2 regions of the Caballeronia sp. LjRoot29 genome follow, and region 2 is predicted to be linked to the other one. Evidence: riboswitches for the same ligand, from Rfam matches in the RefSeq annotation. Region 2 holds a riboswitch; the other holds the start of a gene.
What was found. Region 2 has a riboswitch for glycine ahead of gcvT (glycine cleavage system aminomethyltransferase GcvT). Riboswitches for the same ligand answer to the same signal wherever they lie in the genome.
Positions count from the first base shown of each region.

Region 1: it holds a riboswitch for glycine, as region 2 does, so the genes downstream of both, ACSQ83_RS24040 (D-amino acid dehydrogenase) here and gcvT (glycine cleavage system aminomethyltransferase GcvT) in region 2, are expected to answer to the same signal.

Region 1 covers NZ_CAXUPU020000025.1:38,557-46,778, forward strand. Annotated here, with positions in the region: gene ACSQ83_RS24025 (aminotransferase class I/II-fold pyridoxal phosphate-dependent enzyme) at 1-299, shown strand, start outside; gene ACSQ83_RS24030 (MFS transporter) at 313-1,599, opposite strand; gene ACSQ83_RS24035 (LysR substrate-binding domain-containing protein) at 1,710-2,603, shown strand; gene ACSQ83_RS24040 (D-amino acid dehydrogenase) at 3,602-4,819, opposite strand; glycine riboswitch at 4,964-5,060, opposite strand; gene ACSQ83_RS24045 (hypothetical protein) at 5,162-5,467, opposite strand; gene ACSQ83_RS24050 (hypothetical protein) at 5,516-5,827, opposite strand; gene ACSQ83_RS24055 (mechanosensitive ion channel family protein) at 6,377-7,570, opposite strand; gene ACSQ83_RS24060 (APC family permease) at 7,828-8,222, opposite strand, start outside.
Region 2 covers NZ_CAXUPU020000005.1:96,084-104,305, reverse strand. Annotated here, with positions in the region: gene gcvP (aminomethyl-transferring glycine dehydrogenase) at 1-1,067, opposite strand, end outside; gene gcvH (glycine cleavage system protein GcvH) at 1,136-1,516, opposite strand; gene gcvT (glycine cleavage system aminomethyltransferase GcvT) at 1,584-2,708, opposite strand; glycine riboswitch at 2,813-2,946, opposite strand; glycine riboswitch at 2,992-3,113, opposite strand; gene ACSQ83_RS07960 (ABC transporter six-transmembrane domain-containing protein) at 3,158-4,072, opposite strand; gene ACSQ83_RS07955 (TetR/AcrR family transcriptional regulator) at 4,191-4,802, shown strand; gene ACSQ83_RS07950 (hypothetical protein) at 4,833-5,210, opposite strand; gene ACSQ83_RS07945 (oxidoreductase) at 5,350-6,393, opposite strand; gene ACSQ83_RS07940 (UvrD-helicase domain-containing protein) at 6,612-8,222, shown strand, end outside.

The sequences.
Region 1 (8,222 bases), on a different contig from region 2:
CGATGACAACGACGTTCGCCGAGATCCTTGCCGATCTGCCGGACGTGTCCTGGACCGTGCCGCAAGGAGGCTATTTCATCAGCCTCTATAGCCCCGATGGCCTCGCGAAACGCACGGTCGCGCTGGCTGCCGACGCCGGTATTGCAATGACGCCGGCAGGCGCTGCGTTCCCTCATGGTCTCGATCCACGCGACCGGCATCTGCGCGTTGCACCGACCTTTCCCTCACTCGATGAAGTGAAGCGAGCGGCGCTAGGTATTGCATTGTCATTGCGCCGCGCGGTGGAAGAACAGCGGTGAGCTTGCTAAGCCATCACTGCGAGTTGGCGAGACCGCTTCTGCAAACCGGCGTATCCCTTCGTGTGCTCGGCACGAGGAATGACAATCCGATGAGGATGACCGACGCCCCCGATGCCAGCCCGTACACCGGCTGAAACGAACCGAACAGCGCCTTGCATAGTCCTCCCATGACGTTGCCCAACGCGCCGCCCACGCCGAACGCCGCCTCGCAGATTCCGCACACCAACGCTGCCAGCGCTGGGGCGCTCGTCTTACCGACATACGCATGCAGCAGACCGAAGATCGGGAAGAAAGAGAATCCGAATGCGACTGCCGCGACCATCAGGGCGTAACCGCCCGGACGCGACGTCGCGATCAGCGACGCGCACAAGAGCAGCACTCCCGCACTGACCAGTGCGGCACGCATGCCATCTCGCTGCGTGCGGCCATTTCGATCAGGACTGCCGTGCATATCGCCGATCATGCCGAGCACCAGGCCGCTCACCACGCCTACCAGCCCGACGAGCGCCCACGCGTGCGCGGTTACATCGAGACCCAGATGCAGGTCGTCGTGGGAATAAGCAGAGAAGTAGGTGATGAACGGGACACCGGCAAAACCGCATAACACTGCGATTCCGTACACCAGCAGGAATTTTTTAGCGAGCATGGGCCGCAGTCCCGGGCTTTTGAATTGGCGCGGCGGCGTGACGCGTGGCGGCGTTGCCGATGCCGGGCGAAACCGTTTAAACATGAGGACCATCACCGCGCTCAATACGGTGGACAACATGGCGGTCACGAGCCAGACAGACCGCCAGCCCCACGATGCAAGCAACGCCGGCACCATCAGCCCGTTCAGCAAGACCCCGAAGTTCGTGCCGCTGCCGATGACGCCGATGGCTTTCGCCCGATGGCGCTCATCGATCAACGGCGCGATCAGCGCCATCATCGGGACCCAAGTCGCGGCGGCGCACGCATTGAGCGTGACCAGGGCGAAGCCCATCATCCATGTGTTGTGGGCGAATGCGAGGCCGGTGAGGTCGAGCGCTGACAGCGCGGTTGCGACGAGCACGACCCGGGCCGCGCCAAAACGGGCGGCCGCGAGGCCTGATAACAGAGCCATTGCGACATTAGCCATTTGCCGTGCGGCCGTGATGTACCCGGCCTGTGCATAGTTAAAGCCGATGTCCTGCTTCATCTGCGGCAGGACGACGGGAAAGAGGTATACGCCGAACCCGTAAGTGGCAGCGATCACGCCGGTCAGCAGCAGCGTGACGGCCAGTTGATTGGCGAAGTCAGGCGAAACGCGAGGCGAAACATCCATGGCGGGATACCGAGAGAAGTCGTTGGATTTATTCTCGGCGTCCTTGCTTTATGATGGAAATGATTTAATTTACTATCATTGATTAAGCTTCGTCATCATTGAGTCTGACCATGAACCTCGATCTTGCCCTCCTGCGCGCGTTTGTTGCTGTCACCGAAGCCGGCGGTTTTACCAAGGCAGCGCGACGGCTGAACCTGACGCAATCTGCGATCAGTCACCAAATACGGCGCCTGGAAGACGAAGTGGGACGGCCGCTTTTATATCGAACCACGCGCAGTTTGACCCTGACTGAAGATGGCGACGATTTCCTGCGTTACGCAATGCAAATCCTGAATGCGATGGATGCGGTGACGCAGCGTTTTCAATCGTCACCGGCTTCGGGTGTTGTGCGTTTTGGAGCGCCGGATATCTTCATGGGTGAGCGGTTACCTGTTTTGCTGACGCAGTTTTCCCGGGCGTTTCCGAATGTGCGGCTGGATGTGAGCGTGGGCATGAGTCTTGATTCGCAGGCGATGGTTGCCGCGGAAGAGCTGGATTTGGCCGTGGTGCTGTGCGAGCAAGGTGACGCGGGTCAGGGCACTGAAGGAATGGTGTTGCGGCGCACGCGGTTTGTCTGGGCGGCGGCTGAGTCGTTTGAAGTGCGTGCGGGGGCGTCGCTGCCGCTCGCGTTTTTTCCGGCGCCGTGTGTGAATCGGCGAGTGGCGCTCGAGGCGCTTGATGGCTTGCCGGTGGATTGGCATGTTGCGTTTACATCGTCGAGTCAGTCGGGGATACGTGCTGCTGTGATGGCGGGGCTTGGGATTACGCCGTTGACTCGCGATGACCTGGAGCCGGGGATTGTGGTGGTCGATGGGCAGTTTGGGTTGCCGGCGTTGCCGGAGGCGGAGTTTAGGTTGCTGTGGGGGAAGGGGGAGCCGACGCTCGCCGCGCAGGAGTTTGGCAGGCTGGTGCTCGATGCGCCGGTCGAGCGGCCGTTACGGGCGAGTGCGGAGCAGTTTGCATGAAAGGGGGGCACGGGGAGGGGGTCGGGTTTGGCGGGTTCAGGGTTAGCGGTCGGGGTTAGTTGGGTTGCGCGGGTTTTGCGTTAGCGGTTCTGGGTCAATGCCGGGTTGCACGGGTTCTGCGTTAGCGGTCTGAGTCAATGCCGGGTTGCTGCTTTCACAGTTAGTGGTCTGCGAGAGTCGGATTTTCTCTTTATCACTATTAGCCACTGCGCGTGGCGGCGCGTCATTTCTTTGTCCAAAGCGACAAAGAAACGAAGCAAAGAAAACGCTTTCACCGCTCTACCCTAAGTGTCCACAGCGTGCAGTTCCATTTCATGGGTGCCCCAAAAGCACGGTGCTCGCCAGAGCCACGGATGTGTGAACCCCTCTTTCTCGCGAATCCTGACAGTAAAACGCTTCGCCCCGTACGCTCTCGGGCTAGCACTAGCGACTGAACCTGCCCAAGGAGTACCCCGCGCTATCCGCGGAAAACCAACCTCCAAATTTCGATGCATGCCGAACCATTTTTTAAACCACCGAGAAATGGATCTGCAGAATGCGTGAGGCCTAACCCGGCAAATAGCAATGCAAACTGATAGCTAACTCGCGAAGTACCACTGCGGCAAATACGCGTGAGGCCGTGCGGGTTTCCTTGGCACGGGTGCTAGCCCGAGAGCGTATGGGGCGAAGCGTTTTACTGTCAGGATTCGCGAGAAAGAGGGGTTCAAACATCCTCCGCTCTTGCGAGCACCGTGCTTTTGGGGCACCCATGAATCAAAACTGCACGCTGTGGACACTTAGGGTAGAGCGGTGAAAGCGTTTTCTTTGCTTCGTTTCTTTGTCGCTTTGGACAAAGAAATGACGCGCCGCCACGCGCAGTGGCTAATAGTGATAAAGAAAACATCCAACATAAAACGCGCGAAGACCTGAAAAGCAGCAACCCGGCAATCAACCCGACCGCTAAGGCCAGAACCTAGCAACCCCACCCCCGTCCACCGGCGCGAGCGAAAACCCACGCCCTATATCTGCTCAGCAATGCTATACGCAGTCGCCGCCGACAGTGTCCATCCCAAGTGCCCATGCCCGGTGTTGTAGAACACCCCCCGCCGCTTACCGCGTCCGACCTTCGGCAACATGCTCGGCAGCATGGGCCTTAACCCCGCCCAAGGAATCACCCGCGATGTCGCCACGCCGGGGAAATAACGCCGCGTCCAATCCACGAGCGGTGCAACCCGGTCCGATCGAATATCGCGATTAAAGCCATTGATTTCAGCCGTACCTGCAACGCGAAAACGGTCAGCGCCAAGCCGGCTAGTGACAATCTTCGCGCTCTCGTCGAGCAGGCTGACCCACGGCGCACCCTCGCGGCTCGCGGCGTCATCGAGGCACACGGTGATCGAATAACCCTTCACCGGATAGATATTCACGTTGTCGCCAAGCATCGATGCAATCTGCCGGCTTGCCACGCCGGCGCACACCACGACGCGATCGAATTCATACCGCTGCTCATCACCCGCGATGCCGCCCTCCAGCACCCGCAATGCGAACGGACTATCGCCACGCTGTACGATATCCGCGATCTGCGCGTCGTAATGAAAGCGCACGCCACGCCGCTCGCAGGCTTCAGCCAGACCGCGCGTGAACTTGTGGATGTCGCCCGTCGAGTCGGACGGCGTGAAAAATCCACCGTGAAAATCGCCCTGCAACGTACACTCGATCGCGCGCATTTCGTCGTTCGTGACCGCGTGCCGATCAAGCCCGCCAGTCTGCAAAAGCTGGTTCACCTTCGCGGCGGTATCGAAGTCCTTCTTGTGCTGGTACATATGCAGGATGCCGCGTTGCTCGAGATCGAAGTCGATCCCTTCACGCTTAGCAATCCCAAACAGATGCTCGCGCGCGGCAATGGCAAGCCGCACTGTCTCAACAGTATTGGCCCGGTAGTTCGGGATCTGCCGCAGGAATTCGCCCATCCACGAATACTTGTGCCAACTCGGCGCGGGGTTGAGCAACAGCGGTGCGTCGCGCGTAAACATCCAGCGCAGGCCCTTGAGCACGGTGGCCACGCTGTTCCAGACCTCGGCGTTGCTGGCGGAAAGCTGGCCGCCGTTGGCGAACGATGTTTCCATCGCGGCGTATCGGTGACGCTCGAAAACGGTGACGTCGTGGCCGCGTTCGGAAAGGGCGTAAGCAGTCGTGACGCCGGTAATACCGGCGCCAATGATGGCGATTCGTGACATGACAAAGTCCAGATGAAAGTTGGGCATCGCCGGCGCTGCCGGCGTCTATGCCCCATCTGTCCGTGTACCTGAGAGTTTCAGTCGTGGCGTTGCACGCACGACATCCCCGTCGGTGGACGCATTAAAGCGTCGCTCTCCAGATGTTCCTGCTGCGCGGTCCTTTGGCCTGAGAGTTTCCGGGGCGGTTGCTCCGTCGGCGCCGTCACCATGTTGCCGTGACAGTCTCTCCCGCGCTAGCGATTAGAACCCCGCCAAGATACCGTCTAAAAATAAGATAGGCAAGGGGCATTGGGGCATTGCGAAAAGCAGCCGCCTCTCGCAGAGTGCAGCCTTGCTACTAACCTACCAGCGCACTAGCCACTTGATACCGCCCGCAGCGCGGCCGAAAATCGCTAGAGCGATGAGCAGTAATAGCGGACCGAAAAATAGCAGCAGCGACATGGGCCACGACCATTGGAAGCCGTAGTGTGCTCCGAGAATCCCAAGCGGAACCGTGATAGGTGTGATCCGAAGTCCAAAGACGAAGATGGCGCCGATCAGCGCACATACCCAGTTCGGCCAGCCAAGCCAATATTCGAGGCCCGCGAATAGGGCTGCGCTCTGCAATAGGCTGTAGACGATCTGTAGAAGAAAAAACAGGATGGTCACGTCGATCCCCGATGCGCTGCTCGTGCGGTGCGAGCGAATAAGCTATTTCTAATTCGATGCCGCCTTGGTTCGAATGGCACTGGGCTCGCCCGCCTGAACGAACATGCCATCCATCAAGTCTTGAACGACGCCATCCGCATTCGGGAACTGATGCAGCACCGAGTTTTTCCAGTGGCCAGAAGCGATCAATCCGCCGCTTGGTGCCTTGTAAAAGCGTATATCCATCGATCTCAGATACATGACGATGTCCCAAAACCAGCTATCGGTATAGGAGACGTTCATGTCGGCCTTGTCGCACGCCGGAGCGATCGAAACGGATACGCCGTGATTTTCGAGGTTGCGTTGAACGGCCGCATCCATGTCCGCCGACCTGCCTCCATGCGCTGTGAAACAAGCTGTCGTCATGGGCGATAACTTCGCTTGAGGCCCCGGGACGACGCTCTGTGTGGTCGAACAACCGGACAGCACGGCAAGCGCTGCGCTCGCGACCAGCAGGGAAAGACCTCTCATGATTTTCCTTTTTATTCTTTTCGATGGTGTACGCGTTATCGGCAGTGCATCGAATACCTTGAGCGAGCACTCGCGGGCAACCTTGCGATCGGAATCATTGCGGGAATTTCTTCAGCTGGTTTGGAAGTCAAGGCCTGGCGATCCTCGCGAATCCACCTCAACAAACACCGCGGTCGGCACCTGCATTTTGCCTAAGCTTTCATTTAATACAATTATTTCTTTTTGCTTTCATTTCGCTATAAGATGCGACTCTCGTTATCGATTTTGGAGGTCGCATGAATCCTTTCGCGAAGGCAGTAGCCACGCTGGCCGCCTGCATTGGCGCATTTACCGTCGTGGTCTGTATTGTCGAGGGGCTAGCCGGATAACGCAGCGCGACCGGGCTTTCACCCGGCGCCGCTAGCGCATTTGCCAGACGCGCAAGTTGAATAGCGGCAAGATGCCGTAGACATGGTCGAACATGTCCGACTGGATTTGTTCGTACGATTCCCAACTCGTCTCGTCGATGAACAAGAACACTTCCAGCGGCAAACCATGTTCCGTGGATTGCAATTGGCGAACGACCAGCGGCATGTCTTTTCGGATCGCCGGGTAATGGCGAAAGTAGTCGGTCAGGTACCGTCGAAACATGCCGAGGTTGGTCAGGCGATGCCCATCCTCGGGCACGGTGAACGGTACCCGAAAGGCGGCGCTCGCCGTTAGCCTGGCGAGCAATTCATCGTCGCAAAACCGGATGCTCTCCATGTCGAGGTTAATGGCATGCTTGACCCGCCGTCCGCCGGATTCAACCATGCCGCGCCAGTTCTTGACGCTATTGGTCAGCAACACATAGCTTGGCAGCATGACAATGGAGTTATCGAAGTTCTGGACCTTGATCGTATTCAGCGCAATGTCGATGACCGTTCCGTCAGCCACGAATCCGGGTACTTCGATCCAGTCGCCCACACGCAGCATGTCGTACGCGGCCAGTTGAATACTGGCGACAAAACCCAGCAGCGAATCGCGAAAGATAATGATCAGCAGCGCCGTCATTGCGCTCACGCCAGTGAGGAAGTTGGCCGGCGAGCGATGCAATAACAATGACACAGCGGCAATCAGCGCAAGCACGTACAGGAAGATGGCGGCTATCTGAAGAAAGCTTTTGATCGGTCTCTGGGTTGCAAAGGGAAAATGACTATAGCGATCTTCAATGCTTTCCATGAACGCGAACGCAGCCCGCAAGACGGTCACGACCATGAAGCATGCGGACAGCGTCTCCACTGGACCACCCAGTGCGGAAATAACCGGGAACGTCACGCCAGTGAGCAGCGGGGCTGAAAGATAAATGATGATCGCAGGCACCAGTGGCGCCAGCCGGTCGAACACCTTGCGGCGCTCGGCGGCACGCAGCCACTTGCGGCGCTCGCCACGTGCCAGGTAGCCAACAAGCCGGAGCAAGATAAAGCGGGTGATGTAGTAGCAGAGCATGCTGGACAATGCGATCGCCAAAAGCAATGCGATGACCAGAACGATCGCCACGGGCAAGCTGTCGGTGTGGACAAAAAACTCACGCCCATTTGGCCCATTCACTACGTGGAACATGTCGTTGAACATTGATCCTCTCAGTGCTGACCAGCTTGCTTCCCTAGGGACGATCCGGGAGTGCGTTCTTAACCACTTGCGGATCTTTCTAAGCGGTGCTGCAGTGCGAGCCAAACCAGCCGTCATGGCTTGAGCGTGTCAACGGCATTGTAACGGCGCCCTGATCTTTTTTGTGAGGCTAGATGTGGGTCCAGCTTATCTCCAGGTTGCGGTTGCTTGAAGTGAGCTTGACTGCAGCGCGCCTGAAAGCGCACTGCATCGCCCTCGCTTTAAACGGCCACTTCCGGCGGCGGCTGGCGGAACAAGCGCGTGATCCAGCACAGGTACACGAGCCCGATCACGAACCAGACTGCACCCAGCACAAGTGCGGTCTTCTCCAGGCTCGCCAGCAGCCAGATATCCGCGACTGCGCCAATCAACGGAAACACCAATCCGCCGATCACGCCAATCCTCTTGTCGCCATGATCGCCTGACAAATATATCCTGACCACGCAAAGATTGACGGCGGTGAACGCAAGGAAAGCGCCGAAGTTGATGAACGACGTTGACGTTGCCACGTCCAGCTTAAGCGCGATCAATCCCACAATCCCTGCGATCGCGATGTTGATCGCCGGCGTCTTGAACTTCGGATGGATGAAACCAAACACGCGCTTAGGCAGGATTT
Region 2 (8,222 bases):
ATCGCGAGCAACGCCTGCGCCGTACATACATTCGATGTCGCCTTTTCGCGGCGGATATGTTGTTCACGCGTTTGCAGCGCGAGACGCAGTGCGTGCTTGCCTTGGGCATCGACGGTTACGCCGACAAGACGGCCCGGCATCTGACGCTTGAAGTCATCGCGTACGGCCATGTACGCCGCGTGTGGACCACCGAATCCGACCGGCACGCCAAAGCGCTGCGTATTACCGATAGCCACGTCCGCGCCCCATTCGCCCGGCGGCGTGAGCAGCGTGAGAGCGAGCAGATCGGCGGCGGCGATCACAAAACCGCCGGCCGCATGAACCGCCTCAGTCACAGCGCGATAGTCGCGTACATCGCCATTCGCGCCCGGGTATTGCAGTAGCACGCCGAATGCGTTGGCCGTGGCGGCGTCGGCGGCGGGACCAACTTTGACTTCAATACCCGCAGGTTTCGCGCGCGTTCGCACGACTTCGATAGTCTGCGGCAGTACATCGTCAGCGATATAAAACAAGTTCGATTTCGGCTTGCCCGCGCGCTGCAGCAGCGTCATGGCTTCGGCGGCGGCGGTAGCTTCATCGAGCAAGGAAGCGTTCGAAATCGCGAGACCTGTGAGGTCGATAATCATCTGCTGGAAGTTCAGCAACGCTTCCAGGCGGCCTTGCGAAATCTCCGGCTGATACGGCGTGTAAGCCGTGTACCACGCCGGATTTTCAAGCACGTTACGCAGGATCACAGCGGGCGTGTGCGTGCCGTAATAACCCTGCCCAATGTAGTTCCTGAACACCAGGTTCTGATCCGCGAGTTTCCTCAGCGACGCCAGCGCTTCCGCTTCGCTTTTCGGCTGCGTGAACGCGCCGAGCGGCAGCGTTTCGTGGCGCCGGATGGCCTCGGGAATCACCGCGTCGATGAACGCCGCGCGCGACGCGAAACCGAGCGCTTCAAGCATGGCGTGCTGGTCGGCCGCATCCGGGCCAATGTGCCGCTGGGCAAATGCATCGTGGCATTCGAGCGCGGCGAGAGACAAGGATGAGCGGTTCATCAGACGGTCCGGGTGTTCGAGCTTCATGAGAATTCCTGCAGGTGCGGCGTGGTTTTGCTTTCGAGCCCAAGCACGCCGCACGGTCGTTAAAAGATTTACTCGCCGATCGACGTGCCGTACGCACCGGCATCGATGAGCCGATCCGTGTTTGCATCGGCGGCGGGCTTGATCTTGAAGAGCCAGCTTTCGTACGGCGTGCCGTTGATCTGATCCGGCGTGCCGGTCAGTGCTTCGTTCGCGCCGACAATTTCGCCGGACACAGGTGCGTAGATATCGGATGCTGCTTTCACCGATTCAATCACCGCGACGGCGTCGCCGGCGGCAACGGTCTTACCCACCGGCGGCAATTCGATGAACACGACATCGCCCAGTGCTTCCTGCGCGTGATCCGTAATGCCGATGGTCAGCGTGCCGTCGGATTCGGTGCGCACCCATTCGTGCGATTCGGTGTATTTGAGGTCGGCCGGGATGCTCATGCGGATGCTCCAGTTGTCTTTAAGGGTGGGACGTGCGTGGCTGTTTCAGCAGGTGATTGCAGGCGGTTTAAAGCGCCGCCAACACCTTGCCGTTGCGCACGAAAGGCAGTTTTACCACGCTTGCCGGCAGTTGTTTGTCGCGGATCACGACGTGCACTTTGTCGCCCGGTTTCACGCTCGCCGGCACCCGGGCGAACGCGATGGATTCCTGCATCGATGGCGAGAATGTGCCGCTCGTGATCTCGCCTTCGCCGTCGGCCGTGACGACCTTTTGGTGAGCACGAAGCACGCCACCGGCACGGCCGTTTTCCTTCTGCAGAATCAGGCCGACAAAGCGCGCTTTCGAGCCGTTCTTTTCCAGCGCGGCACGGCCAACGAACGCGCGATTTGCATCGTTCAAATCGACGGTCCACGCGAGACCTGCGTCGAGCGGGGAAACCGTGTCGTCCATGTCCTGGCCGTACAGGTTCATGCCCGCTTCGAGACGCAGCGTGTCGCGTGCGCCGAGGCCGGCGGGTTTCACGCCTTGCGCGATCAATGCGTTCCAGAACGCTTCAACGTGCGTGGAAGGCACGACGATTTCGAAACCGTCTTCGCCCGTGTAGCCGGTGCGCGCGAGCATCACGTCGCCGAACGAGCTGCCGGGAAATTGCACGGCGTTGAAAGGTTTGAGTTCGGCGGTGGCATCGCGCGTTTCCGGCAGCACTTGCCAGACTTTTTCGCGGGCGTTCGGACCTTGCACGGCCACGATCGAAAAATCGCGGCGCGGCGTGATCGTCAGTCCAAAACCGCCTTCCGCGTTGAGATGGCCGAACCACGCAATGTCTTTTTCGGCCGTGCCGGCGTTCACTACAACGCGATAGTTGTCATCGGCGAAGTAATAGACGATCAGGTCATCGATCACGCCGCCTTCCGGGTTCAGCAGGCACGAATACAGCGCCTTGCCGGGAACGGTGAGTTTGTCGACGTTGTTGGCGATCGCGTGCTTGAAGAACTCGCGCGCCTTGTCGCCGGTGAAATCGACGACGCGCATGTGCGACACGTCGAACATGCCGGCGTCGGTGCGCACCGCGTGGTGTTCGTCGATCTGCGAACCGTAATTGACGGGCATGTCCCAGCCGCCGAAATCGACCATGCGTGCGTTGAGCGCAAGGTGAGTGGCGTGCAAGGGCGTGTGTTGAAGATCAGACATGGAGCGGGCCTCGGGCGTGCGCGAAAACAAAAAAAGGCCATGCGACAAACCCGCTCGGGGTTCGAGCTTTGAAAGCAAAGCCCAAACCGCGTAGCGATCCGGTACATGACCCCTCTGTCCTCGGTACCTGAGAGATTGCACGCCGTGCGCCGATCAACCGGCGTCCAACGCGCGCCCCTTCGGTGGGCATCTGACTGATGATTCTGATCAGCCGATGCCGCTCTCCAGAGTTCGACCTTCCGTTTCTGGCGCCTGGTTAAAGGCGCGATTCATAGACGGAAATTCGACGCGGCCGGTCCTTTTGCCTGAGAGTTTGTGGGTGTGCCCCTTCGGCGGCGCTTGCTTCGTTTCAAGTCGTTCTCGATGCGAACAACCGAAGCCAGCGCGCTCTCCCGACGCGTGCGGCGAATTTACGCGACCGAATTCAGCTTGTCAAACAGCGGTGGCGGTTAATCCTTGCTGAGGCCTGGATCCACGCGCTTGCCGATATCGCGCAGGCGCGCGAGTTGATCGACCATGTACGGCGCTTCGTCGAGGCTGCTGACAAAGGTCCAGAGATACGTCATCACGGCATAGACATGCCCCGCCTTGACCGCGGGCGCCATCGCCAACTGACTGATGGCGATGACAAACAACACCGCCGCTACGCAGCCGACGAACAAAAACGCCGCGGCTTCACGGTTCGAGAGGTGAACCCGCAACCTGGACAGCACGCGATAGTGCCGTTTCAGCGTGAGCGTTCCCACTTTCGCGACCAGGCCGATCTCCTTCTCCAACCGGTCATTCAGCCGCTGATGCAAGCTCTGGTTGCGTCGTGCAAAGCGTGGCAGCAAGGCCAGGCACAGCAGCAACCCGCCCAGGCTGGCTACGCCGATCCAGGGCTCGATCGCCAGCAGCATGACCACGGCGCCGATGATCGATACCAACGCGGTGACCATCGTCGGCACGTGTTTTTCGAAGAAATCGACAAACTCCCGGGCCAAGACCACGCGCGCCGCAGCCGTCGACGTACTTTGGTTCTGCAGGCGCTGGTTCAGGATCACCGGCACGGCCAGATCGGCGTAAATCCGCGTGAAGGTGCGCGTATCCACGGCCCGTCGAGCGGCGCCGACTACCCAGAACGCCAATACGATGACCGCGTAGAACAACGCGCTGCGGGCATCGCCGCGAATGATCGAGTCGACGGCAAATCCGGCAAACAACGGATACGCGAGCAACAGCGCGTTCTCCAGCGCGACGAGCGACAACGTGCAAACCAGCTTGCCGGGATAAGCGCGGGCAATGGCTTTGAGCGTGGATGTGGCGGATTGCTGACCGAGCTTTTCGCGCTCAACTATCCGGATTTCTGATGTGACGAATGACATGACCGTACCTTGGGTAAAATCGCCGTTATAATTTGAGCGGCTGCTCAAATTATAATTGAGCGGTCGCTCAAAGCGCAAGCTCAACCAGAATCTGTACACGCTAGAAAAGGAATCGAATATGTCGCGGTCGTCGCCCGAACGCAAAGATCAGATCATTGCGGCCGCCCTGGAATTGTTTCGTCAGAAAGGTTTTGCCAACGTCTCCACGCGCGATCTCGCCGATCACGCGGGGTTGTCGCGCAGTCACATTTATCACTACTTCGGCGACTGGGACGAGTTGCGTCGTGAGGCGTTCGTGCACTTTGCTAACGAGCAACTCGAAGAAGCCGGCGCGCGTTTGTCCGATAAACCGCCGGTCGACGCGTTGCTCGGTTTTATCCGCGACTGCCTGCCCGCCAGCAAGGATGACGGTTGGGGGCTGTGGCTCGATGCGTGGGACGAAGCCATGCACGACGCAGAACTGGCGCGAGCGTATCTAAGCGAGATCAGCCGCTGGCAAGCGATGCTGTGCGGGATTATCGAAAAGGGCGTGGAGGCGAAGGTGTTCCGATGCGCATCGCCGGAACGCGCTGCCCGGCAAATCTTCGCGCTGGCAATGGGTTACGCCGATGACCTGTTGCTGGCGCCATCGGCTGAAGCCGTTGAAGCCGCGATGCAGGAGGTCGTGGAAATAGCGGAGATGGTGTTGGGTTTTGAGCTTGGCGCGCCTCAGGCCGAACGGCAGCCATAGAGCAAGCCATCCGTTCGGCGCATTAAGAACTTACTGGATCGCGTGCTGCAAACCGTCCAGCTCGCCGTTCAGCGTGTGCTGTTCTTCACCCGACAAACCGCCGCCATGCTGCGAAGCCATGTCACGCGCTTCCTGACGCACTACATCCAGTCGATGATGGAAAGCCTCGCCCTGTGGCGGCGGATAAAAGCCCTGGCCCACGCGCTGATCGACGTGATGCCACAACGCGTTGATCCGCCCGTTCACCTGATCCATCCGATGCACTGCTTCCATGTGCGGATCGGGGCGCGCCGGCGTTTCCTGGACGACATCGACCTGGCGCGTCGGTTGGACGACACACGCCGCCAGCGATCCCGCGAGCGCCACGCCAATCAGCGCGCGGGTAAAACCTGCTTTAAGCGTCAGCATTGAAGTTCTCCTCGTTTGGTTTTTAAGATAAGACGATAACGACTGGAGAAGAACGGTCCGCGCACCGCTCCGGCTGACGTCGGAGCGGCGCGCAAATGTAACGCTGTGTGTTTGAAAGTCGCGCGTGGGCCGTTTGTTATTAGAGCGGCGTGAAATCGAGTCGGCGGCCTTCGGCGTTGCTGCGGATGGCGATATCGATGATGGTCATGACATCGACGGCATCTTGCGACGCGACCGGGAACGGCTTTCCGTCAAGCACCGATGCCGCCAGCGCTCGATAAAACTCTGCGTAAGCGCCGTCGCGGGTGGCGAATTCCTGACGCAAGTCGTGGTCGCCATCGACTTCGCGAAGCAGGCCGGGCGGATTGCGGCCGAATTCGGGATTGCCGGGACGCAAACCAGCTTTGAGCTGGTCTTCCTGTACATCCAGACCCGTTTTCACATAGCTGCCGCGCGTGCCGTGAATGGCGAAACGCGGCGGTTCCAGCGCGGCCAGCGCGGTGGCGTGCAGGATGATTTCCTTGTCTTCGTAGCCCAGCAGCAGATGAACGTAGTCCGGTGCGGTTGCGTGATCTCGGTGGGCGTTGACGCTGGCATACACGGTCTGCGGACGGCCGAACAGCGTCAAAGCCTGGTCGATGAGATGCGGTCCGAGATCGAACAACAAGCCGCCGCCCCGCGATGCTTCCTCGCGCCATCGTTGCGGCACTTTGGGCCGGAAGCGGTCGAAATGCGATTCATAGTGCGTCACGCGCCCGAGCCGGCCGCTTTCGATCAACGCGCGCACCGTCATGAAATCGCCATCCCAGCGACGATTGTGGAACGGTGCGAACAGCAGTCCGCGCTTTTCGGCTATATCGATGAGGGTTTTTGCGTCGGCGCCGGAAAGCGTGACGGGCTTGTCGACCACGACGTTCTTGCCCGCGTCGAGGGCTTTTTTAGCGAGATCAAAATGGGTGTCGTTGGGCGTGGCGATGACGATGCAATCGAGTTCATCGAGGGCGAGCAGGGCACCGAAATCTTCGACGATCGTCGCGTTCGGGTAATCGGCTTGCGCTCGCTCGGGCTTGCCGGTGGCAATGGCCGACACGGTCGCGCGGCCGCAATGTTCGATTACCGGTGCGTGAAACGTTTCGCCAGCGAAGCCATATCCCATCAGGCCTACTTTTAGAAGTGCTGTCATGCGGGCATCCTGTTGTTTGGCGATGCCGGTATTGTGGCACGGGCCGAAAGGGCCAGAACCATCGCTTTCAAAGGATGGTTTCGTCCGTGTTAACATCGCGCTCTCGAATTTGCGCTCGCTGCATGAGGGCGCAATTTTGCTCACCATCTTGCTCACCACCGCGTACTTCCGGCAGCCGAAACGTCCGCCTGATTTACGCATCTCAAAGTGTCCGAACGATGTCCGCAGCAGGTATGAACGCCGCGCAATCCGAAGCGGTGCGCTATCTCGATGGCCCATGTCTTGTGCTCGCCGGCGCCGGCAGCGGCAAGACGCGCGTGATCACCCAGAAGATCGCCCATCTGATTGAAGGCAAGGGCTTCGAGCCGAAGCACATTGCCGCGCTGACCTTCACGAACAAGGCCGCGCTCGAAATGCGCGAGCGCACAGCCAAGCTGCTCGAAGGGAAGACGCTCACCACGCCCCGCAAGGAAGGCCGCCGGGTGCCGGTGAACCAGTTGACCATATCGACATTTCACTCGCTTGGCGTCCAGATCATGCGGCAGGAGGCGGAGCACGTCGGCCTGAAACCGCAGTTCTCGATCATGGATTCCAGCGATTGTTTCGGCTTGGTTCAGGAACAGCTCGGCACCACGGATAAAGGCTTGATCCGCAAGGTCCAGTCGATTATTTCGCTCTGGAAAAACGGCATGATGTCGCCGGATCAGGCGTCGGCGAGCGCGTCGAACGAAGACGAGATGCAGGCCGCCATTGTGTTTCGGAGCTACGTGGCGACGTTGCATGCGTATCAGGCGCTTGATTTCGATGACCTGATCCTGAAGCCCGCGCAGCTTTTCGCTGAGAACGAGCAGGTTCGCGAGAAGTGGCAGAACCGGCTGCGATATCTGCTGATCGACGAGTATCAGGATACGAACACTTGCCAGTACGAGCTGCTGAAGCTGCTGGCCGGTCCGCGTGCGGCTTTCACGGCCGTGGGCGACGACGATCAGGCCATTTACGGTTGGCGCGGCGCGACGCTGGAAAATCTCGCGCAATTGGGCAAGGATTTCCCGAAGCTGCATGTGGTGAAGCTGGAGCAGAACTACCGGTCGACCGTGCGCATCCTGACGGCCGCCAACAACGTGATCGCAAACAATCCCAAGCTGTTTGAGAAGAAGCTTTGGTCCGAACACGGCATGGGCGACTCCATTACCGTGACCGCTTGCAACGATGAAGAGCACGAAGCGGAATCGGTTGTGTTCCGGCTGTCGGCGCATAAATTCGAGCGGCGCGCGGCGTTTCGCGACTACGCGATTTTGTATCGTGGCAATTTTCAGGCGCGGATCTTCGAACAGGTATTGCGGCGGGAACGGATTCCGTACGTGTTGTCGGGCGGCCAGTCATTCTTCGATAAAGCCGAGATCAAGGACATCGTCGCGTATTTGCGGCTGATCGCGAATCCAGACGACGATCCTGCCTTCATCCGCGCGATCACCACACCGCGGCGGGGCGTCGGCAATACCACGCTCGAGGCGCTGGGTTCGTTTGCGGGTCAGGCGAAGGTGTCGCTGTTTGAAGCCGTGTTCATGGGCGGAATCGAGGCGCGGTTGTCGGCGCGGCAGGTTGAGCCGTTGCGCGCGTTCTGCGAGTGGATGCAGCGCTTGTCCGACCGGGCGGGACGCGATCCGGCGACCCAGGTGCTCGACGACATGATGGAGGCGATCCATTACGAGGCCTATCTCTACGATGCTCACGACGAACGTCAGGCGCAATCGAAGTGGCAGAACGTGCTGGAATTCTGCGAGTGGCTGAAGAAAAAGGGCACGAAACCGGAGGCGGAGCCGTCCGAG